4 regions of the Ruegeria sp. CDSB086 genome follow, and region 1 is predicted to be linked to each of the others. Evidence: riboswitches for the same ligand, from Rfam matches in the RefSeq annotation. Region 1 holds a riboswitch; each other region holds the start of a gene.
The links. A riboswitch is a leader RNA that binds a small molecule or an ion and turns the genes downstream of it on or off. The one in region 1 is predicted to bind cobalamin.
Positions count from the first base shown of each region.

Region 2: it holds a riboswitch for cobalamin, as region 1 does, so the genes downstream of both, AC2FIO_RS22350 (metal ABC transporter ATP-binding protein) here and AC2FIO_RS12490 (DUF1636 family protein) in region 1, are expected to answer to the same signal.
Region 3: it holds a riboswitch for cobalamin, as region 1 does, so the genes downstream of both, AC2FIO_RS08885 (DUF1636 family protein) here and AC2FIO_RS12490 (DUF1636 family protein) in region 1, are expected to answer to the same signal.
Region 4: it holds a riboswitch for cobalamin, as region 1 does, so the genes downstream of both, AC2FIO_RS17835 (hypothetical protein) here and AC2FIO_RS12490 (DUF1636 family protein) in region 1, are expected to answer to the same signal.

Region 1 is NZ_JBXWOV010000005.1:293,417-300,544, reverse strand. It holds gene napA (nitrate reductase catalytic subunit NapA) at 1-360, opposite strand, end outside; gene AC2FIO_RS12520 (chaperone NapD) at 357-650, opposite strand; gene AC2FIO_RS12515 (4Fe-4S dicluster domain-containing protein) at 647-847, opposite strand; partial or broken gene AC2FIO_RS12510 (4Fe-4S binding protein) at 908-1,162, opposite strand; gene AC2FIO_RS12505 (FecCD family ABC transporter permease) at 1,312-2,325, opposite strand; gene AC2FIO_RS12500 (ABC transporter substrate-binding protein) at 2,327-3,277, opposite strand; gene AC2FIO_RS12495 (ABC transporter ATP-binding protein) at 3,288-4,073, opposite strand; gene AC2FIO_RS12490 (DUF1636 family protein) at 4,070-4,426, opposite strand; cobalamin riboswitch at 4,528-4,733, opposite strand; gene AC2FIO_RS12485 (bifunctional enoyl-CoA hydratase/phosphate acetyltransferase) at 4,882-6,321, shown strand; gene AC2FIO_RS12480 (acetate/propionate family kinase) at 6,314-7,128, shown strand, end outside.
Region 2 is NZ_JBXWOV010000018.1:22,488-29,615, forward strand. It holds gene AC2FIO_RS22340 (bifunctional aspartate transaminase/aspartate 4-decarboxylase) at 1-18, opposite strand, end outside; gene AC2FIO_RS22345 (DUF998 domain-containing protein) at 468-1,217, opposite strand; cobalamin riboswitch at 1,760-1,970, shown strand; gene AC2FIO_RS22350 (metal ABC transporter ATP-binding protein) at 2,110-2,958, shown strand; gene AC2FIO_RS22355 (metal ABC transporter permease) at 2,951-3,853, shown strand; gene AC2FIO_RS22360 (metal ABC transporter solute-binding protein, Zn/Mn family) at 3,850-4,749, shown strand; gene AC2FIO_RS22365 (hypothetical protein) at 4,832-5,074, opposite strand; gene AC2FIO_RS22370 (LysR family transcriptional regulator) at 5,261-6,172, opposite strand; gene AC2FIO_RS22375 (TRAP transporter substrate-binding protein) at 6,343-7,128, shown strand, end outside.
Region 3 is NZ_JBXWOV010000003.1:404,471-411,598, forward strand. It holds gene AC2FIO_RS08860 (cobyric acid synthase) at 1-722, shown strand, start outside; gene AC2FIO_RS08865 (hypothetical protein) at 726-1,490, opposite strand; gene AC2FIO_RS08870 (TolC family outer membrane protein) at 1,565-2,983, opposite strand; gene AC2FIO_RS08875 (protein-L-isoaspartate O-methyltransferase family protein) at 3,079-3,732, opposite strand; tRNA gene AC2FIO_RS08880 (tRNA-Cys) at 3,960-4,033, shown strand; cobalamin riboswitch at 4,320-4,529, shown strand; gene AC2FIO_RS08885 (DUF1636 family protein) at 4,614-5,003, shown strand; gene cobW (cobalamin biosynthesis protein CobW) at 5,000-6,055, shown strand; gene cobN (cobaltochelatase subunit CobN) at 6,059-7,128, shown strand, end outside.
Region 4 is NZ_JBXWOV010000009.1:49,744-56,871, reverse strand. It holds gene AC2FIO_RS17870 (ribonuclease T2 family protein) at 1-41, shown strand, start outside; gene AC2FIO_RS17865 (hypothetical protein) at 38-526, opposite strand; gene AC2FIO_RS17860 (FkbM family methyltransferase) at 707-1,552, shown strand; gene recR (recombination mediator RecR) at 1,606-2,199, opposite strand; gene AC2FIO_RS17850 (YbaB/EbfC family nucleoid-associated protein) at 2,264-2,608, opposite strand; gene AC2FIO_RS17845 (DNA polymerase III subunit gamma/tau) at 2,766-4,517, opposite strand; gene AC2FIO_RS17840 (protein-tyrosine phosphatase family protein) at 4,675-5,172, shown strand; gene AC2FIO_RS17835 (hypothetical protein) at 5,180-5,587, opposite strand; cobalamin riboswitch at 5,672-5,891, opposite strand; gene AC2FIO_RS17830 (alpha/beta hydrolase family protein) at 6,036-6,893, shown strand; gene rsgA (ribosome small subunit-dependent GTPase A) at 6,902-7,128, opposite strand, start outside.

The sequences.
Region 1 (7,128 bases):
TACCGGCTCGAATTCACCGTTTTTGTCGTATTCGCCATTGGTCTTGCGTAGCAAAGGTGTAGTCAGTCGATCCTTGCCGTACATAATCTTGGACAGGAAATAACCCTTGATACAGTTCAGCCCCCGGTTCACCGGCGCGTCGGGGTCGCCTTGCGTCGCAACGACACGACCTTCTTTGGTGCCAACCAGAACAGAGCAGCCTGTACCACAGAACCGGCAAGCCGCCTTGTCCCACCGGATGTCTGGCGCTCCGGCCTGGGCATTGGCTTGACCGGCCGCCAGCGGAATACCAGCGGCTGACGCCGTTGCTGCGGCCGCAGAGGCCTTGAGAAAAGTCCGACGGGATTCAGAATGTGTCATTGCGTGGGCCTCCGGCTGGTGGTTGGGCTTGGGGCATCGGGCTGCGGATGGGCGTCCGCGAGATCCTCGAAATGGTGATAAGTCAGGGTCAAAGAGATGACGCCTGGGATCTGGTGCAGATCCATGATGGTTTCGGATGCAAGACGGGTTGGAGTGTCTTCGACGACGACAACAAATCGGCCATCTTCCGTTTCAGCGTGAATTTCGACACCCGGCGTGCCCTTCATCACGCGCGCTGCTGCGCTCGTGTGATCAGGTGCGACATGGGCGAGACAACCGCAGATGTTCATTGAGTAGCTTCCATTTGTGGTTGAGGTTGGCGTTCCAGCGCAATGGCATCGGCGGGACATAAACTTGGGCAAATCCCGCAGCCGTTGCATGTATCAAGGTCAAGCACCGGCTCTGCGCGGCCGCCGGTCATCAGTTTGAAACGGATCGCGCTTTGTTCGCAATTGTCCTGACAGATGCGGCAACTGATGCCTTTCATAGATAGGCAGGTGTCCGATGTAAGCGCGGCGCGCCATGGCCAATCTGGCAAACGGTCAATCGATATCGCTTCGGTTGGACAAATACGGGCGCAGTCACCGCAGAAGGTGCAGGGATTGTCAGTGGGCTGGAAGCGGGGATATCCATCTGTCCCGATGACGATCGCATCTTCGGGGCAAGTATCTGCGCAATCACCACATTTACTGCATGTTTCAACAAAGCACAGCTCAACCGAGCCCGGAGGTCTGGCGATATTGCCGTCCTCTGGTCTGATCTTTGCGCTTAGAAACGCGCGTCGGCTGGTCAGTTGTTGCATTGCATGCGACCTGGCTACACTCGATTCCTGTAATCGAGTGTATCGCATACCGTGATCTGTGGGGGCCTTTTTTGATTTAGGTCATTTGGCCTGTTAAATATTAGTCATTTAGGAAACTTTAATTTTTTTGCCGAAGCGACCCTTTGAGATCATCTGCGAGGGCGCGCGGTTCGGATTAGTAGAAGAAAAACAAAAACCGATCCCAGCGATGTCGTGACAATCCCAACAGGCAGCTCTTGCGGGGCAAGCAACAGACGGCTCAGGATATCCGAGCCTGTAAGCAAAGCTGCTCCGACAATGGCGGCGGTAGGCACGAGCTGGCTGTGCAAAGGCCCCGCGATACCGCGTGCGATGTGGGGAACCATCAAGCCGACAAAACCGATCACACCCGCGACGGACACAAATACAGCGGTTGCAAGAGCTGCGACGAAGAACATTCGGAACCGTAGGCCTTGAACGGGCACACCCAGGGTGGCGGCCGTCAAATCACCAGTCAGCAGTGCATCAAGCCAGCGGCTACGGTACATTGCATAGGCGAGGATCAATGCTAAACCTGCGCAGACCAGCGGGAATGTCTCCCACCGGGCAAGACCCAAACCCCCAAGCATCCAGAAGATAACCGAATGGGCCGCACGGCTGTCGCCCGCGAAAATCAGATAATTGGTAATAGCTGAAAACAAAAACGAAACCGCAAGCCCCGCGAGGATCAGTTTTTCGGGCGCGCTTGTGCGCAGCCCATGAACCAAAGCCAGCACAATACCTGATGCGACAAGCCCTCCGAAAAACGCGGCCAGTGGCAGGGTCCAAAAGCCCAGCACATCTCCGGTTACTGTAATGACAAAGACAGCTCCCGCCGCAGCGCCAGAGGACAGGCCGAACAGAAACGGGTCCGCCAGATCGTTGCGTGTGGTGGTTTGCAGGACAACGCCGACGATGCCCAGCCCGGCACCGATCACGGCGGCAAACAGCGCGCGTGGTAAGCGCAGGTCAAACACGATGCGGTGGAGCGGAGACATTTCCCCTTCCACTATTCCCGTGCCCAACAAGACACCGGCCAGTGCGTCAGAGGCCGGAATGGATGTGGTCCCGTAGACCGTCGAGGTTAGCAAAAGGGCGGCCAATACAGCCGCCCCCAGAAAGAGTGTAAGGCCAAGTCGGCCCATATCAGTTCAGGCCCGGGTGCATGGCTTTGGCCATTTTCGAAATTGCTTCGATATTTGCCGGTCCGGGTGTCAGTTCCTCGTAGCGCAGACCAATCCAGCGTTCGTTCTTGACCGCGTCCGTCTGAGACATCACGGGATGGTCCTGCAGGAACTTGAAGGTATCTGCGGCGCCATTTCCAGTTTGATAATCAAGTAAAACCAGGAATTCCGGGTTCGAAGCGGCAACAGCCTCCCACGAGGAACGTCCCCAGCTGGTGTCCATGTCATGGGTGACGTTCTCGCCGCCAGCGGCAGCAATCATCGCGTCGGGAATGGCAAACTTACCAGCCGTAAACGGGGCATCGGCGGGGCCGTCCAGCAGGAAAACGCGGGGCTTCGGCAGGTCGGCTGTCTGTGTTTGAATCGCGGACAGTTCCTCCTTCCAGCCGGAAACCAGCTCTTCTGCCTTGTCTTCAACGTGCATTACTTTGCCCAAGCGAAGGACGTCGGTGAACAGCAAATCCATGCTGGCTTCTGGGCGATCCTTATCCAGGTGTACGCAGCTTTCCGTCAGGATCATCGTTTTGATGCCAAACGGCGCAAGCGTGTCGGGGGTCACGTCACCGCCCGGCTTCATGCCATAGTACCAGCCCGCAAAGAAAAGGTCGGGTTCGACAGCGACCAGATTTTCTACTGACGGATACTTGGGTGCAAGTTCCGGGATGTCGCCGCGCAGGGTGTCAAACTCGGGGCTGGTTTTGTACCAGCCGGTGATGCCCGTCAGGCCCACGATCTTGTCCTGCAAACCCAGCGCAAAGGCCATGTCGGTCATGTTCATGTCGTGTACGACCAGCCGCTCGGGTTGAGTTTCAAACACCATCGGCTCGCCGCAATTGTCGACGGTGATCTCGCGCGCTGTTGCGGCAGTTGCAATGCCGCTGATCAGTGCAGCGCACCAGAGAGTTTTGTTCATGTTATTTTTCCTAGTTTGAGGTAGTGGTTCTTCTGATATCCAGTGCCGGGATCATGCGGCCTTCATGCTGAAAGCTAAGATAATCGACACCAAACGTTTCACGGACCCTTTCGGGTGTCAGCACTTCGTGCACTGGGCCGAAACCGGTCAGGCGTGTGGATTTCATCAACGCGACATGGGTCGCGAATTCCGGGATCATGACCAGATCATGGACGATCATGACCACCGTAATGCCCAGCTCGGCGACCAGCGACAGCATGCGTCCCTTGGCGTCCGGATCCAGATGGTTCGTCGGCTCATCCAAAAACAGCAACGACGGGTTCTGCGCCAGCGCCCTTGCGATATGAGCGCGCTGGCGTTCCCCGCCGGATAACACGGCCATCCGCTTGTCAGCGAGGGCAACCAGTCCGGTCAGATTCAGGATGCGGTCCAATTCCAGGGCGTGCTCAGCCGCAGATCGGTCGGCGCGGATTGGGATTTGCCCAAGGGCCACGTAGTCGCGCAGAAACAAACGCCCGTCCGGCGATTCCTGCTGACTGACCACGGCGATCATTCGGGCGCGGTCCATCGCCGAAAGCTGCCGAAGGCTGCGCCCCTTTACCAAAACGTCCCCCAGCACAATCTCTTCACCGCCGCACAAAAGATTCAGCAGCGTTGTCTTACCCGCACCGTTTGGGCCGGCAATTGCCAGAGTGGCCCCTTCATTCAGTTCGAAATTGATGTTTTGCAGCAGTACGTCGCCGTTCAGGGCGTAAAACTCCAGCCCGCGCGCCTCAAGGAAAGCTCCGCAGGTCATGCGCTTGTCTCCACTTTTAGCCGCGGCAGGCGCGCCAGAGTCTTTTCAAGAAGGGCAGGCGGGCGCTGCGTTGCGTTGGTCCACCCATCCGCGATGCGATGGTATTGATGTGCAAATTCGGCCAAAGCATCCACGTCCTCAGCCGATTGGATGTCACCGAAAAGGTACTGCGCTTTGTCTAATGCCTGAAACCCGACGGTTGTGGGACGACCGCAACCGGCCATACAGGAAACGCTTTGGATGTCAAAACTGGATGGAAGCTTGTTTGCAAGCGCAGCGCGCAATGAATCCGCCCGGTCAGAACCCTCGCAGGTCTCGCAAATCAGAAGGAAATGATCAGGACTGATCGACATGGCCCACTCCGCCTGTTGCCAAGCGCGGACAGAAGGTACCAATCATGCCATCACGTCTTAGACGTGTCATAAAGCCTCCTTCCAGGACGCCCCGCCCCGGGTTGGTTGAACATCGGATGGTAGGTCTCCTGACTTGCGGGTCGTGGCTTGGCCATCCTTCCCGACCCATTTGGGGTCAGTGGGTATTTGGCGTCGCTCACCGCTTACAGTTGCGGGGGCAGTCACGGACTTGGCGCTTGTTGGCTACCTCACCGTATTCCCTTTTCATCCCTTGGCGAACCACAGGGAACCATCGCGGTGATGCTTGCCCGAGTTCCGATTTTGGGTCAAGCGATAATACTCAGCGCCCCACGCACAGAGGTCATTTGTCATTTGCCAACGATCTGACTACGCTGCGTCGCAGAAATGTAGGGGCAAAGGTGGATATGTTCTGGTTCCGGGGGGCCGCACATCCAATGTTTGAAACGACGAACACGCATTCAAAAACAAAGCCGGACGAGATGAAAATTCAAGAAAACAGAACCTATTCTCAATTGAAAGTAGGCGACAAGGCGCAGGTCACCCGATTGTGCACCGTGGACGACTTGTACGCGTTTGCCTCGGCTTCGGGTGACCACAACCCGCTGAATCTGGCGGCCTATGACGGAGATGGAGATGGACACCCCGAGGCTGTCGCGCCCGCCTTGTGGCCCGCGGGTCTGGTGGCTGCAGTCATTGGAAACATCTTACCGGGGGCCGGTACGCAAACACGTCGGGCGGACCTGAGTTTTCATGCTCCGGTTATGGCGGGCGAAGAACTGACCGCCTTTGTGGCTGTTACCGAAAAGCGTGAAGACGGCGACCTGACCTGTTCCGCCGAGGTGCGCCGGGTCGGGGATAACGCATTGATCCTGAGCGGTACCGTACAGGTCACGCCACCGTCGCGGCATTTGACCTTCGACTCGGTCGAGGTGCCGGGACTGATCGTTCAGCGTCACCGGCATTTCGACGCTTTGTTGGAAAGGGTACGTCCTTTGGACCCGATGCCCACAGCGATCGTCGCCCCGGAAGAGCCGAATTCGCTAGGCGGGGCATTACTCGCGTTGGAAAACGGCATCATTACTCCGATTTTGGTTGGCGATCCGGACAAAATCACCGCCGCTGCCGCCCAGCTTGGGGCCGATTTGTCCGGAGCTGAAATCATTGAAGCGCGAGACCACGAAGTGGCTGCCCAACGCGCGGTCGGGCTTGTCGTTGAAGGTAAGGCCCGGATGCTGATGAAGGGTCATTTGCACACGGATGTCTTGTTACGCGCCGTTCTGCGCAGGGAAAAAGGTCTGAGAACCGGGCGGCGGCTGTCGCATGTGTTCGTGATGGACGTGCCAGGCATGTCCCGGCCCATCATGGTTACAGATGCGGCGGTGAATATCGCACCGGATCTCGAAACCAAGGCCGACATTGTTCAGAATGCCATCCATCTTGCGCATTCTATTGGCATCGAGATGCCCAAGGTTGGTGTCTTATCAGCGGTTGAAACCATCAATCCGCATTTACCGTCGTCTGTCGATGCCGCGCTGTTGTCGAAAATGGCCGAGCGTGGACAGATCACCGGCGGGCTGGTCGATGGTCCTTTGGCCATGGACAACGCGGTTGATCTGAACGCGGCGCGGACAAAAGGCATCACCTCACCAGTCGCGGGGGTCGCAGACATTCTGGTTGTTCCGAATATCGAAGCCGGCAACATGGTAGCCAAACAGCTGACATATATCTCTCATGCCGAGGCTGCCGGCGTTGTGATAGGTGCTGCGGCACCGATTATCCTGACATCTCGGGCAGATGATGATGCTTCGCGGCTGGCGTCTTGTGCTGTCGCGGCGCTGCATGCAATTGCGAATGAAAGCAAAATCCATGGCTGAACATGTTTTGGCGCTGAATGCCGGGTCGTCCTCGTTGAAATTCGCGCTTTACGAACTGGTCGAGGACCGACGTCCCAGTATGCGCTGGCGCGGTCAGATCGAGCGGTTGGGGGATGCACCACGCTTGTTGGCCCAATCAGCAGGGGGGCGGTCTGTCGACCGTCAGTTGTCTGGAGCCAAAACACATGACGAGGCCATCAGCGCGTTTCTTGAACTTACCCGCGAATACCTGCCGGACATTTACGTCCGGGCCGTGGGCCACCGCGTCGTTCACGGCGGACCAGTCTATTCGGAACCTGTCGTGGTGGACGAGCACGTCTTTGATACGCTAAGTGGTTTCATTCCCTTCGCGCCCTTGCACCAACCCTACAGCCTTGCGGGTATCAAGGCGGCCGCCGCAGCCTTTCCTGGTACCACCCAGATTGCGTGCTTCGATACCGCGTTTCACAGGACACACCCTTGGGTGAATGATACCTTCGCATTGCCTCAAAGATTCTACGAAAAGGGCGTTCGCAGATACGGGTTTCACGGGCTCAGCTATGACTACGTCTCGCAAAAGCTGAAAGAAATTGCGCCGGGTTTGTACGACGGCCGCGTCGTCATTGCGCATCTGGGAAATGGCGCGTCGATGTGTGCGGTGTCGGGTGGTCGGGCCGTGGCCTCGACCATGGGGTTTTCGGCGCTCGACGGTCTGCCCATGGGCACCCGCAGCGGGCAATTGGACCCGGGGGTCGTGCTTTACATGATGCAGCAAGAAGGGATGGAGGCAGACGAAATCGCCGAGCTTCTCTATCGAAAGTCCGGCTT
Region 2 (7,128 bases), on a different contig from region 1:
GTTGAGTGATTCTGGCATGACATCAAATCCTTGCGTTAAAACAGATGACGTAGTTTAGCGGATCGCATGCAAGGCAATGTGTCAATGAAAACAACACTATTTGATGGGAACGGCGTAAAACCGAGAATTACGAGTCTTCATTTCAAGCCTTGGCTGTAACCATTTTGCAAGGCAGACAGGGTGATGGAAATTGCGCCGACGCTTTGGTCTCAGTGCTGACATCCCACTAAAATTTGCAAGGTTCACCATCTGCGCATTGCTGCCTTTCGTGGCCGCCAAAACTGCGCAAACAGCGAATGTCCAGAAGGTGGCCTGCTCTACCAACACCGTTCCTTGATGGAACGACTGCTATCTCCGAGGCAGGATGTAAGGAATGACCGCTTCGAGCTGATGGCTGTCATCCAAATTGGGGGCAGAGAACGATCGCTCTGAGCCCACTTTGGCCAATGCTGCACACCGCAGGAAGGTCAGTTTTGAGGCAAAATTGAAGCAGCATATAGTCCCAGCGATATAAATTGGAAGTAGATCCATGCTTCGAGGAGGCGTTGGAATAAGCCTTGTGTTACTGGCATCAAGAAAATTGTGATAAACAAACAGAAGCCGACGATTGTAGCTGGCGGCGCCAAGCGCCGCAGAAGCGAATTTGGTGGGGCAGTCAGGCTGAGGATCAGCAAACCGATCAACGCAAGCGGATAAGCCGTCACCGCAATTGCCATATGAGCAATATGGACCAACGTGCTTGTCATGTTCTCGTCGCTGCCTCGACTATCACACCCCGCATCACAAGGCAGAAAGGCGGCAAGTATCAAAAGAATGGCGTAAGCGGATAGAAGCAATATCGAGATTCGTTTTGTCCTGCTGCCTGGGAGGCAACTGTTTAGTCTTGCGAGGAACGCCAGAAGCCAAATCTCTGTCGGTATGAAGACGGCATAGTTGGTCCACGTCGCCAAGGGGGCCCCTACAGCCCCGAGTGCGCTCATGAATTGGTCGATATGCGAATAGTTGGGGGTCAGTGCACTTATGATGCCCACGCCTATCGCCAACCAAAGTCCACTAATAATGGGCAAAACGACAAGGCTTATTGATCGTGAGTTGCCCCAGAGAGTTATCCGCAAAAGCTCTGCCCCTGTGTTGACGCGCACGCTTCTTAGAGCGATTGCCCTGACGAGTTGGCACCTTCCGTCTGGCAAGCCGATCAGAACACGTCGCTCATCCATGTCAATCACAGAGTGGGATCACAACTTCCAGAATCTGGCACCGGTAAATCAGTAGCCTCCGTTCAGGTGCATCTGATCGCTTCCGAAAGCAGACCTTTGCGCCATCGCGGCATTAGTCAGCTTTGTCCCGCTTATCGGAAGTTTGGCTACTGTTTTGCGAAAATCCGCTTCTTCCTCAAACCAAACACTTTAACTTAGTTCGACAACCGCGGTTGCACCTTGCCGCAACCGGCGTCAGACTATCCAAAACACCCCGCTCAGACGGCAATCGATCAAATAGATCAATCGCTTAACATCGGCACCCCGTCAGGCGAATAACCTGCGATGTCAAAGACCCAAATCATCCCACTGCAGACAAAAAAAGTCCGGGCAGAATAAATTCAGTCAAAAAGACCGTTGGCGTGGGTCTGAAGCTGCAAGAAGCGGGGCTCGTGTAGTATCCACCGTTGCCTCACGTCTACCGCGTCCTCCGTAGTCGACCGGTGACTGGAACGAATAGCCATCCCTCACAGGTTTGCGCTCTTGTCGAATCAAATCAATTCGTATTTTGTCCTCGCGATGGTTCCCGACTGTATTTTGCGGTCAGGGATAAAAGGGAATACGGTGCGGTTCTGTAAAAAGGCCAATTCCGTGACTGCCCCCGCAACTGTAGGCGGCGAGCGACCCGAGATCGTCCACTGGGCAATAGCCTGGGAAGGATCGGGATAGCTTTGACCCGCAAGTCAGGAGACCTGCCATCCGAAATTTATGAACCTGGGCGGGGTGTCCCAGAGGGAGATGACAATGTTTCAAGCGGTCCGTACCGTGCACGACTTTGCGCTCGCTTTGCCCCTGTCCAAACACAGGAGGCGTTGCCGTTGTCATTGCAAAAAGCTGACACCCAAAGGGGTAAGTGTCTGACAGAATTCAGCGTTCCGGCGCTGGTCGCGGGGGCTCTGGCGCTGTCGGCGCTCTTGTGGCTCGCGATTTACGCGGTGATTTGATGTCGGCCGTTTTGCAAATCCGCGATCTGACGTTGGGCTACCGCGACCTGACATTGTTTCACCGCCTCTCCATGGATATCGCGGCCGGAACGACCCTTGCCGTTCTTGGTGCAAACGGGTCGGGGAAGAGCACTTTTGTAAAGATGCTGCTGGGCTTGATGGATCCGCTTTCGGGCAGTTTGACTTGGCCGCAAGGGCGTCCTCGTGACATCGGGTACCTGGCGCAGATGACCGAGTTCGACCGCCGATTTCCCATCCGTGTGAGGGATCTTGCCGCGATGGGGGCATGGCGCGGGTTTGGTTATCGTACCGGGCTGGACGCCGCCGCGCGCGACCGGATGGCCGCCGCGCTGGATGAGGCCGGGGTACTGGATATCGCTGACCGGCCTCTGCATATGCTATCAGGTGGGCAATTGCAGCGCGCGCTGTTCGCGCGGGTTATCATGCAGGACGCGCCGCTGATCCTGCTGGATGAACCGTTTGCCGCAGTCGACCAAAGTACCGAAGCACATCTATTGTCGATTATCCGCCGATGGCGCGATGAGGGGCGCGCGGTGGTTTTGGTGGTGCACGATCTTTCCTCGGTGCTGGATTATTGCAGCCACGCGCTGCTTTTGGGCGGGCAAGAGGCGACCCACGGACCGGTGAATGACGTTCTGACACCAGACCGGCTGGTTGCACAAGGATACCTTTCGGAAAGTCAGGCGTCCTGGATGTTCCGTGGCACCCATTCAACACCGGAGCACGCCAATGTATGACCTGATCGTCGAAATGTGGAGCTTTGCCTTCATGCGTCGCGCTTTTGTGGCAACCACGGTTTTGTCGGCTTCGGTCGCGCCGGTGGGGGCATTTCTTGTTCTGCGTCGCCTATCGCTGGCTGGTGAGGCCATGGCCCATGCGATTACGCCAGGCATCGTCATCGGCTTTGTCACGGCAGGCTTGTCAGTCATGTCACTGCTGGTCGGAGGGCTTATCGCGGGTGTTGGCGTCGCCATTTTGACCGCCTTTCTTGCACGCCGGACAATCCTGCGCAGCGATGCCAGCCTTGCCTCGCTGTATCTGATCGCATTGGCGGTGGGTATCTTTATCCTGTCTGCAGCAGGGTCCGCAGTTCCACTAAAAAGCTTCCTGTTCGGATCAATCCTTGGGATCGACGACGCGTCGATGGTCCTTGTCGGCGGGGTGGCGACAGTAACATTGCTGGCATTCGCCGTTCTGCTTCGTCCGCTGATTGTCAGCACCTGCGATCCGGTTTTCTTCGAAACGCAGACGCGCCGACCGTGGTTGGTAGATCAGGGTTTTATGCTGCTGTTGGTTCTGAACCTGCTGGCCGCGTTCAAAACACTGGGAACGTTGATGGCCGTTGGCTTGATGATCCTGCCCGCAACTGCGGCGCGCTATTGGGCCAGTACGATCACCGGGCAACTGGTCCTGGGTTTTCTGTTTGCCTTGTCCAGTTGCTGGATCGGCCTGACCCTGTCCTACCTGTTCCCGGACACGCCGTCCGGCCCGGCGATCGTTTTGGTTGCCGGTGGGTTCTTTCTGTTCTCGGCCATTTTCGGTCCCCTTGGTTTTGGCAGACGAATGCGCAAACCGTCTGTTTCCAAAGACATCCCCATTGCCCATATTCAACAAGAAGAGAGAGCACAATGACTCTTGTGAAGTCACTCTATGCCGGCATCGCCTCTGTGTCGTTTGCTTTGGCTGCATTGCCGACCGTTGCGGCAGAAGACAACGTCAAGATCGTCGCCAGCTTTTCGATCCTCGGCGACATGGTCGAAGAGGTCGTGGGCGATCTGGCCACAGTTACGACAATCGTGGGCCCGGATGCGGATGCGCATGTGTATCAGCCTTCGGTTGCAGATGCGAAGGCCGTTGCCCAGGCGGATATCATCTTTGTCAACGGTCTGGGCTTTGAGACATGGTCCGATACCCTGATCGCTGAATCGGGCACTGACGCAACCGTGCACGTTGCCACCGATGGTATCACGCCTGTCACAGTCGAGGGCAAAATCGACCCCCACGCTTGGAACTCGCTGTCGAACGGCATGATTTACGTGACCAATGTGGCCGACGTGATGACAGAGGCGATGCCCGAGCACGCCGAAGAAATCGCTGCCAATGCTGCGGCCTATATTGCGCAGCTTGAGGCGCTGGATGCAGAAACCAAGACGAAGCTGGCAGGCCTGCCTGCCAATCGCCGCACGGTTGTGACTGCACATGACGCATTTGGTTATCTGGCAGACGCCTACGGACTGACTTTCCTTGCGCCGGTTGGCATCGATACCGAGGCGGAGCCATCAGCCAAGGATCTTGCTGTTCTGATTGATCAACTGAAGGCGGATGGTGCTGCGGCGCTGTTTGTTGAAAACATCACAAGCCCTACTTTGATTCAGCAAATCTCGGATGAAACCGGTATCGTGATTGGTGGACGGCTTTTCTCAGACGCCTTGTCGGAACGCGGTAGTCCGGCCACCAGCTATCTCGCGATGTTCCAGCACAATCTGAACACTCTGTTGAACGCGCTTGGGAACGCAACCGCAAGCTAACTAGTCTTTAGGTACGGGGCGGCGCCTGAACCGCCACCCCCCGTACCGTGCATTGGAACAGCGGGTTCTTGGTAATCGTCCCCTAGTCCGGCTTCCATCCATCTTCGTATTCTCCCAAAGTTCGGGAAAGATCCAACAGCGAGGCGAACAGTCTTGCGTAAACGTCCCGTGACATCATGGTCTTGTTGTCATCCAACACTTGCAGAAGATCGACGACGCCCGAGGCAAAGGCATCATAGACCAACTGGTCCGCGGGCGTTGGGTCCAGGGTCCATATATCGTGCGTGTCGTAATACCCTACGGGTTGGGGATCGTCGTCTATCATTTGTCCGCCTCATTTTGGTGAGGCGCATGTAAGTGATAAGAAGGCGAGCACCAGTGATGTGGCAGGAAGTCACAAGTTTTTGGCAACGCCAAAAATGCGAATCCGATATCGCGTTTGGCCGTTGACAGGATGTGATGAACCACGTCTTCACCACAGTTGGCTCGTGTTGTGCCAGCCCGGCAGTTGTCAGGGTTTCGAATGTTCGCTCTGCAAAACTTCCAGAAACAGGTTTGTCACCCGTGTTGGTTCAGGTTGCTTTCTGGTCACTGCTGCAAACCGGGTTCGATATTGCGTTTCGCCCGGCAACACCATCCGCATCTTTTCCTGGTCCACAAAGTCCTGCGCAAGATGATCAGGCAAATAACCTATGTATCGCCCTGACAGGATTAGTATGGCCAGCGCCTGCTCGCTTTGAACTTTTGCTGACCGTTTGAAACCCAGTTGCTGACCGACGATCAGGTTCGGAGAGTTCACGCTGAGCCCAACATAGTTGTACCTGAGCAGGTCACTGGTCCTGAGTTCCTGGTCTGGTATTTCGAAAAGGGGGTGTTCCCGGCCGCAATACAGGAACATGTTCTCGCCATATAACGGAGCATAGTTAAGACTTGTCGAAGGGCGATGCAGCGCAATAATTCCGATGTCGAGCTGGCCACTGATGACCATGGTCTCGATCACGTTTGGCGGCTCAAGGGACAGTTCGATCTGGACCGAGGGGGCGGCTTCGTTGAACCGATGAATGGCGCGGGCAAGCCGGGAATCCGGGTTTGACGCACATTGATCAAATAGCGAAATGCGGATCGTTCCCCCCAACTGTTCCTTGATCTCGCTGACCTCGTTCCGAAATTGCGACACGGACACAAGCAGGTGATCTGCTGCTTGCAGCACTTTTGCGCCGTCTTCTGTCAGGGCGAAACCCGCAGGACCGCGCGTGCACAGTTTTAAGCCCAATCGCAGTTCCAAATCAGTAACATGCTTCGAAATGGTGGATTTGCCGATATTCAGCTCAACTTCGGCCGCAGACAGACCACCACTTTCCACAACCGTCTTGAAAACGCGCAGCAATCGGATGTCGCTGTCGCCGATGCGTGAGGCAACCATTTTCTACCCAATTCGTAAGGTTCGATATATATGAAACCTATCGCGCAAAGAATGGCAACATAGAAACACATTTCACGAGCTACTCTGAAAAAGCCGAGGTAGAATCGGACTGGCCATCTCTCCCCAGGTCAGCGCGCACCTCGAAACATGATAAAACTGGGAGGACATCTATGTCATTCATCAAAAAGCTTGGCACCATGACTGCTGCCGTTTCGGTCGCAGCCCTGATGGTTGCGGGCGCAGCCGACGCGAAAAACTTCAAGATTGCTGTTGGCGATAGTGCAGGCAGCGCACAAGAAGCCCTTGGCTTGGCTTTCGTTAAGGCACTCGAAGAAAAATCGGGTGGCGCACACACAGCTACACTGTTCCTGAACGGTCAGCTGGGTTCCGAGCAGGACACCGTCAACGAGGCCGCAATCGGCACGCTGGACATGTCGCTGCTGGCGATCAACAACATCACGCCGTTCTCGCCTTCGGTTGGTGTATTCACTCTGCCTTATGTGATCCTGTCGCTGGAAGATGCTGAAAAGCTGACCCAAGGCCCGATCGGTCAGGAACTGGTGGAAAACACCATTCGTGACGCAGGTGTGCGCATCATCGGCTGGACCTACACAGGTTTCCGCCGTCTGACCAACTCGAAAAAACCTGTCAGCTCGGTTGCTGACCTGCAGGACCTGATCATCCGCGTTCCCAAGAACGAAATCATGATCGAAACCTACAAGTCCTGGGGTATCAGCCCGACTCCGATGGCATGGTCCGAGACCTTCACCGGTCTGCAAACCAAAGTTGTCGACGGTCAGGACAACCCTTACCTGACGATCAACGCAATGAAGTTCTACGAGGTCCAGAACCACGTGACCAACCTGCGTTACATCTTCTCGATCGAACCGCTGATCGTTTCGGAATCTGTTTTCCAGGGTCTGAGCGAAGAAGACCAGAAGATCATCCTGGAAGCC
Region 3 (7,128 bases), on a different contig from region 1:
GCGGGGCCTGCAAGGTGGTTGTTCCGCAGTTAGAACGCATGGCAAATTTTGACGACCTCGACCCTTTGTCTGCCGAACCCGGTGTCTCGGTCGAGATCGTGCCAGCAGGACGCCCCCTGCCCGGTGATGCCGATTTGGTACTGCTGCCAGGCAGCAAATCCACCATTGGCGATCTGGCTTATTTCCGGGCTCAGGGCTGGGATATCGACCTATATGCCCATGTCCGCCGGGGCGGCCATGTTCTGGGCCTGTGCGGCGGCTATCAAATGCTGGGCAAGACAATCGCTGATCCGGATGGCGTCGACGGACAACCGGGGACTGTTGAAGCGTTGGGCCTGCTGGATGTTGAGACCGTGATGGCAGGGAAGAAACAGGTAACGCTCACATCGGCCCGCGCCCTTGGCGGAGGAGAACCGGTGTCGGGCTACGAAATCCACATGGGCCGTACCGAAGGCCCTGATTGCGCTCGCGCTTGGCTCGAGGTCGAGGGGCGGCCAGAAGGTGCTGCAAACGCCTCTGGTCGTATCCGCGGCAGTTACCTGCACGGTATCTTCAGCTCGGACGCATTCCGCGCGACTTACCTGTCGCGATTGGGCGTGACCTCGGACCTGGCCTATGAAGACGGGGTCGATGATACGTTGAACGCGCTGGCCGACCACCTTGAACAGAATATGGATCTCGACCGCCTGCTGGCGCTTGCAGAAACGCCCAAAAGCGTCTGAGTGTTACTCGAGGTCCTGCTCGGCCAGGGCCTTGTAGATTTCGCGCCGGACCATCTTACGGACGTTGCGGGTGATACGTTCGCCCAAAACACCCTGCAATTCTTCACGGACAACCTCAGCGATCATTTTGCGCAATGCGTCTTCGCTAATACCAGCTATCGCTGAATCTTCCGCTGCTGCTTCGACTGGGTGAACAGGTGGTGCGGTGATCACCTCGGGGTCGCGAACGAAAGTTGCCTTGGTCGTCGCGACAGCTTCTTTGGCCTTTGCCTGAGTGGGTTCGGCTTTCTTTCCCTCGGTATCCGTAAATTCTTTGCGCGCGCTGAATTCAAGGGCCTTCGCCGGAGTACCGGAGTACTCGTCTTCGCTGTCGCCATCCGGCTCCCACTGGTCCTCAGTGCGTGCAATCGCCGCTTCTAGGGCTTCGATCTTTGCGCTCAGACTGTTAGTCGGGTTTTTGGGCGGCTCTGGCGCGGCCTGTTCTTTGTTGGCGGGGTCTTCACGATTAACGATGTCGCACGCGCGCAGAAGCATCGGCTTGACCGACGCGTCAGCCGTGTAGCCTGCTTTGACCTCTGTTTCATTCTCCGGGCCGTCCTGAATGCTGGACGTTCCGCCGACTCGCAATGCATCGGTAAGTACCAATCGCCCGGGCTTGCGGGCGATTGAAGGCGCCGACTCCGAGGTTTGCTCACCTCTTTCACCGACTAGCCGTTTGATCGAGGACAGCACGTCCTCTACTCTGCCGTTCACGACTTTTTCCGTCATTGTTCTCTACCGCTCTATCCTCAGGATTGAGTGTAGCCAAACAAACCGGTCGTCACAACAGATAGTATTGGCCCTTAGTCGCGACGCAACGCTTTGAGAACGCGATCCAGGTCCTTGCTTTGTCTGCTGACCTGAGCCGGCGCTTTCTTGACCAGGTTATAGTACAGCGTCGGATCATAGATCTGCACGGCCAGTCCCAAACGTTCGGCGGTCAACAGGCCCTGTGCCTGCACTAACTGGTATGCGGCCCGCGATCGCTCGATCCGCGATGCAACCTCGGCCAGTTGCGCGTCCAGCAAATCCTGCTGTGCGTTCAGTACATCCAGCGTGGTCCGGGCACCCAAAGTAGCTTCTTCGCGGATACCATCAAATGCCACCTGCGATGCCCGCACCCGTTCGGTCGACGCCCGCAAACTTGCTGACGCGGCTTGGAAACGGGCGTAGGCATCTGTCACACCCTGAGTGATATCTTTCTGCACATTCAACAGGTTGGCGCGCGATGCATCCCGTGTAGCCATGGCGCGGCGCACGCTTGCGGCCAAACGGCCACCAGCGTAAATCGGCTGACTGAAGTTCAGCGAAACACTGCCGTCTTCGATATTGTCATCGTTGTCATAGGTCTCAGTGATACCGGCGTCGGCGTTCAGGCTGACATTCGGACCCAGGTTGGCGCGCTGTTGCGCAACGATCAGGTCGAAGGCACGCACCTGATGCTGTGCCGAAAGAATGGCGGGGTGGTTTCGCTGCGCCAGGCTGACGGCCTGCGGTTCCGAGCTTGGCAGATTTGGCAGGCTCGGTTGACCAGCTGTGCGTCCGGGCGATTTGCCAACGGCATTCACGTATTCCGCCCGCGCCGTGTCGAGGTTACCGCGTGCAACGGCCAGATCAGCTTGCGAGCTTGCAAGCTGGGCTTGTGACAGCGCAACGTCCGTACGCGTGACTTCGCCAACATCAAACCGGTCCTGCGATGCGCGCAGTTCCTCTGCCGATACATCGACGTTGTTCAGGCGGATCTGTACGGTTTCTTCCTGCAGCAGCACTTCGAGATACGCATTGGCACCGCGGAACAAAACCTGCTGTTCGATATCAACAAGGGTCTGCCTGGTCGACAGCACCGTTTCTTGCGCCGATTGCTTGCCCAGAACAGCGGCCCCACCATCGTAGAGCAGTTGGCTGAGGGTCAGCCCCGTAAAGAAGTTGTTCGGGTCGGTTCTTGTCACCACATCGCTGACGTTGCGACGGTTATAGTTGCTGCTAATCGCGACCGTCCAGTTGATGATCGGTCGAAGCGCTGACAATGCAATTGCCACGTCTTCGTCCGCCGCACGCAACAATGCGCGGTTCTGTTCCAGCAACCCGCTGGTATTGTACGCGCCAATGAATGCGTCAGTAATATTGTCGGCCCAAACGGCCCGTCCCGGTACAAAGCTAAGTGCGACCCCCGCAGTCAGCGCCAGCGCCTTGACCAGCTTTCCTCCCGCCATAGAACTCATAACGAAATCCTCTCAAATCAAAATTACGCTGCTCTGCCGACAGTTTGCGCGTTTGTGTTCAACTAATCAAGGCGGCAGAACAATCCGCCATAAAACTATAGCGAAAATACACGGTTCGTGGAAAATGCCTGCAAAATCGGTGCATTGGCATTAAACGCGTCCCGCCAGGTCACCCGATCCCCAGATTTATGGCCGATACGGACGATCCCCAGTGCACCTTGGACAAAAAGGCACGCAATTCGCCCATGGTCCTTAAGTTGCGCGATCAACGCATCCGGAACCTGTTCCACACCACCCTGGACCATAATCACGTCATAGGGCCCATGTTCGGGGGCACCTTGCTCAAGCGGGCCGACATGGACAATCGCATTGTCAGCCTCCGCCTCCATCAGGATAGACTGAGATTCGGCCGCCAGATTTTCATCTTCCTCTACGGCAACAACCAGCTGTGCCATGCGCGCGGCGACTGCCGTCGAATACCCCAAGGCCGGAGCAATATCCAAAACCGACTCGTCGTTCGAAATGTTCAATATGTCCAGAATCTTAGCCAGGGTCCGCGCCTCCAACATGCAGCGCCCATCACCCAGTTCGATCAATCCCTCGACATATGCCGCTTCGCGCTGCGCGTCCGGCACGAAATTCTCGCGCTTGACGGTCAGCATCGCGTCTATGATGGGAAACTTCGTGACATCAGAAGGACGTATCTGCGTATCGACCATCGTCCGGCGGCGGGCTGCGAAATCTGTCATTGGATCGCTCATCTTGCTCCCTTGGGTGATTGAGTTCTGCCACATCCTTGAAAAACCGGCAACGGCCCAGACACGGAAACTTTGCAATCTTCACAAGATACAACGTCGCAACCAAAGACTAAGTTGGCACCCGGCCCTGAAATTTGCGCTCCCCCCTCTGGACGCTCCTGTCGAAAGCTGTTAAAACGCCGATCACACCACGGCAAGTATTTGATTTTACTTGAAAAGGCGAGTTGGCGGAGTGGTGACGCAGCGGATTGCAAATCCGTGTACACCGGTTCGATTCCGGTACTCGCCTCCATTTATTTCCAAGCACTTAGCTTTCTGCGCTGCTTTCGCAATTTCGGACGCCTAAAGTTCAGTATCAGATGCATGTTGCGATTGCGGGTCCAGCGATTCCATTTACACAACCGCACTACTTGATTGCCAAACCGAGAAGTGCTGAATCATCTGCGACGGCCGGGCTGAATTGCGCCTCGCTGCGTGATCGGATCGCATCGGATGCCGCTGACTGACTTCGGCAAGTCGCTTTTCTGACGTAGCGGGTTTTCAAACCCCAGTCGTGCTTGACAAGCCCCCTGCCCGTGCCGCATGTCGCATGCGTTGGTGTCCATCCCCGGATGGATGAAAAGGGAATGTGCCAGCGGTTATTCCGCCAAGCACAGCCGCCCCCGCGACCGTGACCGGAGAGGGTGCCCAAAGCCACTGGCCTAATAGGCCGGGAAGGCGGGACATCCGACAGAGGCCCGCCTCTGACATCCGCAAGCCGGGAGACCTGCCAGCACCCGAAGTTGAAACCGGGCGGGGTGTTCCGGTGTCGGGTCCATGTGCAGACGCGTGGCCCGCATGAAACCCCGTCCCCCGTATAAAGGATGAGGGGGATGAGAGACGTGACCGAGACCACACCAGTCGAATTGCTGGTCTGCACGACATGCCGCCGTGGGTTACCCATCGAAGATGACACCCAGCGACCCGGTACTTTGCTGCATAAAGCACTTGAACAGGCGGGCTTGCCTGACGGCGTAGACCTGAAACCGGTGGAATGCCTGTCGAACTGTGATCAAGGATGCTCGATCGTTTTGCGCGGTGGCCCATCCCGATGGACCTTCGTTTATGAAAACCTCGACGAGACCGACCATGTCGAGACCATCGTCGAAGGCGTAACCAAATATCTGGCCGCCGAAGACGGTCTGGTGAAATGGCGCGAACGCCCCGAACATTTCCGCAAAAACTGTGCGGCCCGCATTCCCCCGATTGGAGCCCTGAAATGAGCAATCTCGAAAAACTCCCCGTCACTGTGATCACCGGCTTTCTGGGCTCGGGCAAAACCACCCTGGTAAAGCACCTGATGCAGAATCCGCAGGGCAAGCGCCTGGCCGTTATCGTCAACGAATTTGGTGATGTGGGTGTGGATGGCGATATTCTGAAATCCTGCGCCATTCCGGATTGCCCGGCGGAAAACATCATGGAACTGGCGAATGGCTGCATCTGCTGCACCGTAGCCGATGATTTCATCCCGACCATTGAGGCGCTGATGGCGCTGGAGCCGCGCCCCGATCACATCCTGATCGAAACGTCCGGTCTCGCCCTGCCCAAACCGCTGCTCAAGGCGTTTGATTGGCCCGATATCCGCTCGAAAATCACCGTTGATGGTGTGATCGCTCTGGCGGACGCCGAGGCCGTCGCCGCTGGGCGTTTCGCACCAAATGTCGAAGCCGTGGACGCCCAGCGCCTGGCTGACGACTCGATCGACCACGAAACGCCCCTGTCTGAGGTGTTCGAGGATCAGATCTCCTGCGCGGATATCATCCTGCTGACCAAGCCCGATCTGGCTGGCCCCGAAGGCGTGGTGAAGGCCAAAGGGATCATCGCCGACGAAGCTCCCCGCCCCCTGCCCGTAGTGGAAGTCGCCGAAGGCGCCGTGGACGTCCGCGTCGTATTGGGCCTCGAAGCCGCCGCCGAGGATGACATGGACGCGCGCCCGTCGCATCACGACGGCCACCACGACCACGAACACGACGATTTCGAAAGCATCATCGTCGAGTTGCCCGAACAGACCGACCCGGCGGAACTGGTCGCCAATATCGAACGTCTGGCCAATGATCTGAACATTCTGCGCGTCAAAGGCTATGCCGCCGTTCAGGGCAAACCTATGCGTCTGCTGGTGCAGGCCGTTGGTGCCCGCGTACGTCACCAGTATGACCGGCCGTGGGAGCCCGGCGAAGAGCGCCGCTCGCGCCTGGTGGTCATTGCCGAGCATGACGACATCAATGAGGCCGCAATCCGCGATATCCTCGTGGGTGTGACCGAGGCCGCCGAGTAAGCCATGCACGTCGTCTTCCGCGAAAGCCACGGGTTAGAAGAGACCGAAACCCCGACCGATCTGGGTCAGAGCCCGGCGGATCTGGTGGTGCTGTCCTTTTCGGACAGCGACCTTGGCGCTTTCGCGGCAGGATGGCATCGCGGTGGCGGGTCCGAAGGTCGCATGCCGACGATGCGATTGGCCAATCTGACCGCGTTGAAACACCCGCTGTCTGTCGACACTTATGTCGAGCAAACGCTCGAGGGCGCCAAGGGCATTCTGATCCGTTTGATCGGCGGCGTCCCTTACTGGTCCTATGGCTTGCAGCAAGTTCTGGCGCTGGCACAGGCTAAAGGCATCGCGCTGGCCGTCCTACCCGCCGACGGGCGCGAGGATACTCGGCTGGATGACTACTCCACCCTGCCCGTCTCGACCCTGCGGCGGCTTGCGCATCTCTGTGACACCGGCGGTGAAGTCGCGGCGCAAGCGGCTCTTGCCCAGATGGCGCTTGCGGCGGGTCTCTATGCCGGACCCGTGATGGGGGCCAAGACCCTGCCCGAATGCGGTGCATGGTGCCCGGATCGCGGCGTCATCCCGGCGGATAAAGCGTTCACCACCGACGCAAAGCGTATCTTGGTAACGTTCTACCGGGCTTACCTTACCTCGGCGGACACCGCCCCGGTCGCAACTTTGATCCGCAGCCTGCGCGCACGCGGGTTTGAGGCCGTCGGTCTGTTCGCTCCCTCGCTGAAAGCCCCGCTTGCCGCCGATTGGCTGCGCGAAAATGTCGTGGCGCTGAACCCGGCGGCGATCATTAATGCCACCTCTTTCTCGGGCAAGGGCGCATCCGGCACCTCTCCACTGGACGCCGCCAATGTGCCGGTGTTTCAGGTTGCTCTGGCCACCTCACGCCGCCAGGCTTGGGCCGAGGCGGAACGCGGTCTTTCGCCCGCTGATCTAGCGATGCATGTCGTCCTGCCCGAAGTGGACGGTCGGATCTCGGCAGGCATCGCCTCTTTCAAGGAACCGGGCAAGCGTGACCCGCATCTGGAGTATTCCCGTTTTGCCCACCGGGCTGAACCGGAACGGATCGA
Region 4 (7,128 bases), on a different contig from region 1:
ATTGTACCGCCAAAGACGCCCTGTTTGATCCGATTCGTTAGAGCTTATTGTTCTGGCAGTCCCGGGCATATTCCAGCGCTTTGGCCGTGCCTTTTAGATCAATCGCCATCACCGTCTCACCCGCAGGGTTGTAAACCGTCATAGTCTTGTTCTGCGCAATCGCATTCACGAAGCTGCGGTCGGTGAAAAACACGGTTGCGCCTGGCACATCGCGCTGATTGAAGCCGATGGCAGTGGCGTCATAGCTTTTGCCGTCCAGATCGAACCGGATCGGATAACTCTCGCCCTGTTTGATGTCGCCCCACGCCTTGTTGTAGACGGCGAAATACCCGCGATTGTCCAGCGCGTCATAGCCCAGCCGCACGACTGAGAGATCCTGATAGATCGTCTGGATCAAGCACCCGTTGCCAAGCGCGGGGTCCATCATGATGTTCCAACCTTCGACAAAGCCTTTGTCGATGAGTTGTTGTGACAGGGCGGATGATGCGGTGAATGCGGCGAAGACAAGGGCGAGAATACGGGTCATTGAAAGCTCCGGACAAAACAGGGCAATTCCCGGTGAGGAAGGTTATTAGGTCTGAGATACCTACTAGATCTTATCACACCAAGAGGTTTTGTGTGACAAGCGGTGTGCACTTGTTGGTGCAGGTTTTTTGCTTAATTTGGCGACCTAAGCTGTAGTTGTGTCTGGCGGGAGACCGATTTCATGAATCGTGAAATGACCAAACTGTTGCGCAAGAGATGCGCTTCAATTCAATTTTTATTGTCAGAAAACAGCCCCCTGCGCGGTGAGTTCGAAGGAGGCAATGAGATTTCCCTTCTTACCGATGGCTCGATATTTCCACATGTCGCCCAGCATGAAGAATGGAGCTTCAACGAAACCAGGTTTATCGGGCAAGCCTGTCCAACTGGACCCTATCACCTAATCGATATCGGTGCGAATGTCGGTCTTTTTTCCCGGCAGGTCTTGATCAACTACCCTCAGGTAATATCAGCATCATGTTTTGAACCTAGCCCGGATAATACGGAGCATCTGAAGCGCAACCTCAAAGCGATGCCCATGGTGTCGGTTTTCGACTTTGGCTTAGGGCAATCAGACGGTGAACTGGCATTTTACAAAGACAGCGTAAATGGTGGGAATTTTTCCTTCAATCGAAACGCCGTGGCCGGCCGTGAGCATCAGGTCATCGTCGCCAAAATCAGAAGAATAACTGAGGGGCTGTTAGATAAATGCATGGGGGACGAGGCCAGTGACCGACGCCTGATTTGGAAATCCGACACACAGGGGCTGGACGAGGCATTGATGAGTGAATTGCCCGAAAGCTTCTGGCAGCGCGTTGATCTGGCTTGTTTTGAAGGATGGAGGATAGACAAGCCGTCTCATGACGAACAGGCTTTTCGAAACATCCTAAACAGCTTTGAATACGTGTATATTATTGGGTCGCGCAACAAAAGGCTGCGACGCATTAGCAGCTCAAGGTGTATTAGTTACTTGTCCGGAAGAGACCGCAAATGGGCAGACTTCTATCTGTCTCGGGTGGAATTGCACTAAAAGTAGCTTTGCTCAGGTTAAACCTCTGTGCGCTCTGACCGTAGCTTGGTTACCTACAGTTCTTTCCTTGCCCGCAGCGCAGCGGTAATCGTCCCATCATCCAGATAGTCCAACTCGCCCCCAATCGGCACACCCTGCGCCAGTGAAGTCAGACGGACCTGTCCCTCCAACTGATCGGCAATGTAATGGGCTGTGGTCTGGCCGTCGACGGTCGCGTTCAGCGCCAGAATGACTTCGGTGATCCCTTCGGCCATCACCCGATCCTTTAGACGGGGGATGCGAAGCTCGTCCGGTCCGACGCCGTCCAAGGCGGACAGCGTGCCGCCCAGAACGTGATAGCGACCCTTGAAAACTGCAGCGCGTTCCATCGCCCAGAGGTCGGCGACGTCTTCGACCACGCACAATTCTCCGGTCGCGCGATCCTCGCTATCGCAGATGTCGCAGATATCGGTGGTGCCCACGTTGCCGCAATTCAGGCATTCGCGGGCGGTGGCGGCCACCTGCTGCATTACGTCCGACAGGGGCGTCAGCAGCAGGGTGCGTTTTCGGATCAGGTGCAGCACCGCGCGGCGAGCCGAACGGGGGCCGAGGCCCGGCAGTTTGGCCATCAGGTCGATCAGATTGTCGATATCGCTGTTCGAACTCACGGCGTGCGCTCCTGCAAAAGGGCCGGGCAGTTGTGCCCGGCCTTTGGGTCGTCAGGAGTGTCTATCAGAACGGCAGCTTGATGTCTGCGGGCAGACCCATGCTTTCGGTCAGCCTTGCCATCTCTGCCTGAGAGCGCTCGGCCGCTTTGGTTTGCGCGTCCTTGATAGCGGCCAGAATCAGATCTTCGACAACTTCCTTATCGTCGCCATTGAAAATCGACGGATCGATGTCCAGACCCTTCAGCTCGCCTTTTGCTGTGGCGGTGGCCTTCACTAGCCCTGCACCGGATTCGCCTACAACCATCAGGTTGTTCAGCTCTTCCTGCATGTCCGTCATCTTGGTCTGCAAATCCTGTGCGGATTTCATCATCTTGGCCATATCGCCCAGACCGCCGAGTCCTTTGAGCATTTCTTTTCTCCTGCAAATCGGTTTGCCGCCTAAATACGGATGCTGCCGGTAGGGTACAAGGGGAGAGCTTTTCCCGCCCGTCGTCAAGGTCTTTGGCAAGACCTTTCCTCCCGTTGGGCCCGGCAGCGCGGGAGTGTTTCCGCTTTGGTCGCTCGGATCAATCCTCCTCGAACGGATCCCATTCGTCTTCGACCTCCGGCAGGGCTTCGGTTTCGACCTTGGCGGCGCGTTCTTCCGGGGTTTCGATCCGCTTGATGCGCGCTTTTGGAAACTGCATCAGAACGGCTTGAACCAGTGGGTGTTGTTCGGCCTGTGCTTTCAACGCCAGATCAGCCGCGTCTCGTACCTCGGCGATTGTTGCTGCGTCCCCGTCGGCCACAATTGAGACGGCCCATCGGTTTCCGGTCCAGCGTTGCAAGGCCGAACCAAGCCTTTGCGCCAGATCGGTCGGCGCTTTGTCCGTCGGCGTGAACTCGATTCGTCCCGGGGAATACGAGACGAGACGCACGCCGTTTTCGACCTCAACCAACAGTTTTACATCCCGGTTCGTGCGGATCAGTTCGACCACGTATTCGAAGGTTGGATAGTGTGCCAGCGCGGTCTGGACGTCCTGGGCAAGCGCTGCAGTGGGCGCCCCTGCAGGCCCGCGTTGCGCCGAGAGATGCGCAGAGGACGTCGCCTGTGCAGGTGCATGAGTTGGCACAGCCACACCTCCGCCAGGTCCCCCGCTTGGTGGGGGGGGAGGTGCATCCTGTAGTCGTTTGATAAGCTCTTCGGGGCTTGGCAAATCGGCCACATGGGTCAGACGAATGATTGCCATTTCGGCGGCCATCATCGCGTTGGGTGCTGCAGAGACCTCCTCCAGCGCTTTCAGCAACATCTGCCACATGCGTGTCAACACCCGCATCTGCAGCGCCTCGGCCATCTGTTGACCCCGTGCGCGTTCATCCGGTGAAACGGTGGGGTCATCGGCGGCATCGGGCGTGATTTTGACCACGGAAACCCAATGGGTGATCTCGGCCAGATCGCGCAGAACAGCCAGCGGATCGGCCCCTTCGGCATACTGGCCGCTCAACTCAGTCAATGCCCCAGCCGCATCGCCACGCAGAATCATGTCCATCAGATCCAGAACGCGCCCGCGATCTGCAAGGCCCAACATTGCCCGAACCTGATCGGCGCTTGTTTCCCCTGCACCATGTGAGATCGCCTGATCCAACAGCGAGGTCGCATCGCGCGCAGATCCTTCGGCCGCGCGTGTGATCAAAGCCAGCGCGTCTTCTGCGATCTGTGCGTTTTCCGCTGCGGCGATTTTGTTGAGCAGACCGATCATGTCCTCAGGTTCGATCCGGCGCAGGTCGAACCGCTGACAGCGGGACAGTACGGTCACCGGCACCTTGCGAATTTCGGTCGTCGCAAAGATGAACTTCACATGCTCGGGCGGTTCCTCGAGCGTTTTGAGCAGCGCATTGAAGGCGCTGGTCGACAGCATGTGAACTTCGTCGATGATGTAAATCTTATAACGCGCACTGGCGGCACGATATCGGACACTGTCGATAATCTCGCGAATGTCGTTCACACCGGTCCGGCTGGCGGCGTCCATCTCCATCACGTCGACATGGCGTCCTTCCATGATGGCAACGCAATGCTCGCACTGACCACAAGGTTCGGTCGTTGGTTTGCCTTCACCATCGGGACCGATGCAGTTCATACCTTTGGCGATAATCCGGGCGGTGGTGGTTTTGCCGGTGCCGCGAATACCGGTCATGATAAAGGCCTGCGCGATCCGATCCGCTTCGAACGCGTTTTTCAGCGTGCGCACCATTGCGTCCTGTCCAACCAGATCTGCAAAGGTTTCAGGGCGGTACTTGCGGGCAAGAACCTGATAGGCGGGGCTGGGCGTTTCGGTCATGTCTGCTCTGTCAGATTCGTGTCAGAAATGCAGCGTAGAGACCCGGGCCGCCCGCGTCCACAGCAGGCTTTGTGGAATTTCGGTTTGGACCGCGTCTGTAAGCGGGATAAACCGGCTGTCAAAATTTGGTGGGCCGGTGGCAGTAGGAGCATAAGCTTTGGCAAAATTTGCAATCTACGCGCTGCCTGTTGGCTCAGGCACCATGGCGCTGTCCCCTTTGCCTGGCGGCGGCGGTGGGTATGTGGACGATTTGAGGGTGATACAGGACTGGAACCCCGATCTGGTGATTTCAATGACCACCGAGGCCGAGATGCAGCAGATCGGCGCAGGCGGTTTTGGTCGAGACGTTCAAAGCAGGTCCGCTACCTGGGTGCATCTTCCGGTCGAGGATTTTGGCACGCCGCCCCTGCCAATCGAAACTCTTTGGCCCCAAGCCAGCGCAGCCGCCCGGCAGGTTCTGTCCGACGGTGGACGCGTGCTGGTGCATTGCCGGGGCGGTTGTGGGCGGTCGGGGATGGTCGCGCTGAGGCTCATGGTGGAAAGCGGTGAAGATCCAAACCACGCGCTAAACCGGCTGCGCTTGGCCCGACCATGTGCGGTGGAAACGGATGAGCAGATGGCTTGGGCCATGAAACCGGCCCAGAGCGATCGGTGAACTAGGATCAGGCCGTGGCTTGTTGAACAACCTGATGCGATGGACGCGGTGCAAGGGACGATGCCTGAAGCATGGCGCAAGGCAAGGCCGCCAAAACACCAGCAGGCAGAGTGGAAAAGTCAGGGTTGAACATCATATCGGCGTATTCGTCCAACGTGTCGGCCGAGTCGCCCGTGTTTGCCCCGCAATAGACCCTGATCCGGGCCGGGCTGGCGCGAAACCGTGCGGTGCAACCCTCATCGCAATGGGTCAGTTCGCTGGAGCCGTCCACCTCAAATTCGCTGGTCGTCATTGGTTGTGCTGTTGCCATCGCCTCGGCCAATGACCGAGCCATTTGGGCCAATGCGGGGCAGGTTTTCCCCGTTTTCTGGCACAGGGTGGCGGTGAATTCGTGGGTCGTTGTCTTCCAGATCATAATGCGCCCTCCGCGCGGTGAGCGGGGGACGTGGAACAGGGAACTCAGCGTACTGAAGGCCTGCCCGGACACCCCGCCCGAGTTTCGGTTTTTACTTTGATGGCAGGTCTCCTGACTTGCGGGTCATTGCTTTGCCGACCTTCCCAGCCTTTCGGCCAGTGGTATTTCGGCATTGCTTACCGCTTACAGTTGCGGGGGCAGTCGCGGCCTTGGTCCGTTCCGGCTTTGCCGGGCTGGACCGCACCGAGTTCCCTTTTCATCCCGCCCCAATATAAGGACGAGAACCATCACCTCATCGCTAGCGGTTGTAGGTGGCTTGAGTCAAGCGGGCTGTTTTCCATCGTTCAAGTGGACGCTTGGTCACTTTGAAAATCTGTTGACTCTAGTCGCGCAAAAGCGCCGATATGCCATATGTGAACCGAATAGTTCAGATGCTTGCGAGGGCACCATGTTGGACAACACTCCGGTCGTTTTGACCGAAGACTTCACGTTTTCTGCCGGAGAGGCCGAACTGTCGGCACGGCTGTATATGCCTGCCTCGGCACCTGATGTGGCGGTTGTAGTCCATGCAGCCACAGGCGTACCGCGCGACTATTACCAGCATTTTGCGCGGTGGTTGGTGGAAGAACAGGGTATGGCCTGTCTGACCTATGACTATCGCGATTTTGGCCACTCTCTACACGGGCGCCTGCGCGATTCGCAGGCCACGATGGCTGACTGGGCGTTGATCGACATGCCCGCTGCTCGCGCTGAAATGCGACGCAGATTTCCCGCCGCCCAGCAGTGGAGCATTGGCCATTCGGTGGGTGGAATGCTGGGGCCAATTCAGCCCGATATTGAGCAGATCGACCGGATGATCTGTGTCTGTTCAGGTTTGGTGACGTTATCCGACCACCCCTGGCCGTATCGCGCACTGGCGACAATGTTCTGGTATGCCCACCCGCCATTGCTGGTTAAGGCATTGGGATACCTGCCGGGCAAGGCACTTGGGTTCGGCTCGGACCTTCCGGCACGTGTCTACTGGCAGTGGCGCAAATGGTGCACCGCTGCGCTGAGCTACGTGCCGGATATCGGCAAAAGCCTTCCAGACGCCCGTTGGGCTGCGTCGGAAACACCCGTTGATCTGTTCACAATGGACGATGATCAGGTGGTGCCGCCGAACGCGGTTTGGCGCTTGGCCGATCTTTACGGTCCCAAAGCCCGCCGGCATCAGTTGTCGCCGAAGGACTTTGGATTGGCCGAGGTTGGCCACATCGGCGCATTTGCGCGCCGAAATGCGGCCATATGGCCCCGGTTGATCGCCTGAGCCGGTACTTACAGCTTTTTGCGGGATTTCTTGTCCTGCTTCACCGATCGTACCATTTTACCAAAGGCCTTGTCGCGCGCGCGAGACTGCGCCACGGTTTCCGAGTTCCTTTCATCTTCGCGCCGCAGTTTTCGCCAACGCTCTAGCCGCTCTGTGTCAAGGGATCCGATGGAAATCGCATCCTGCACAGCGCATCCCGGCTCGGCCTGATGCTGACAATCGGAAAAGCGGCAGG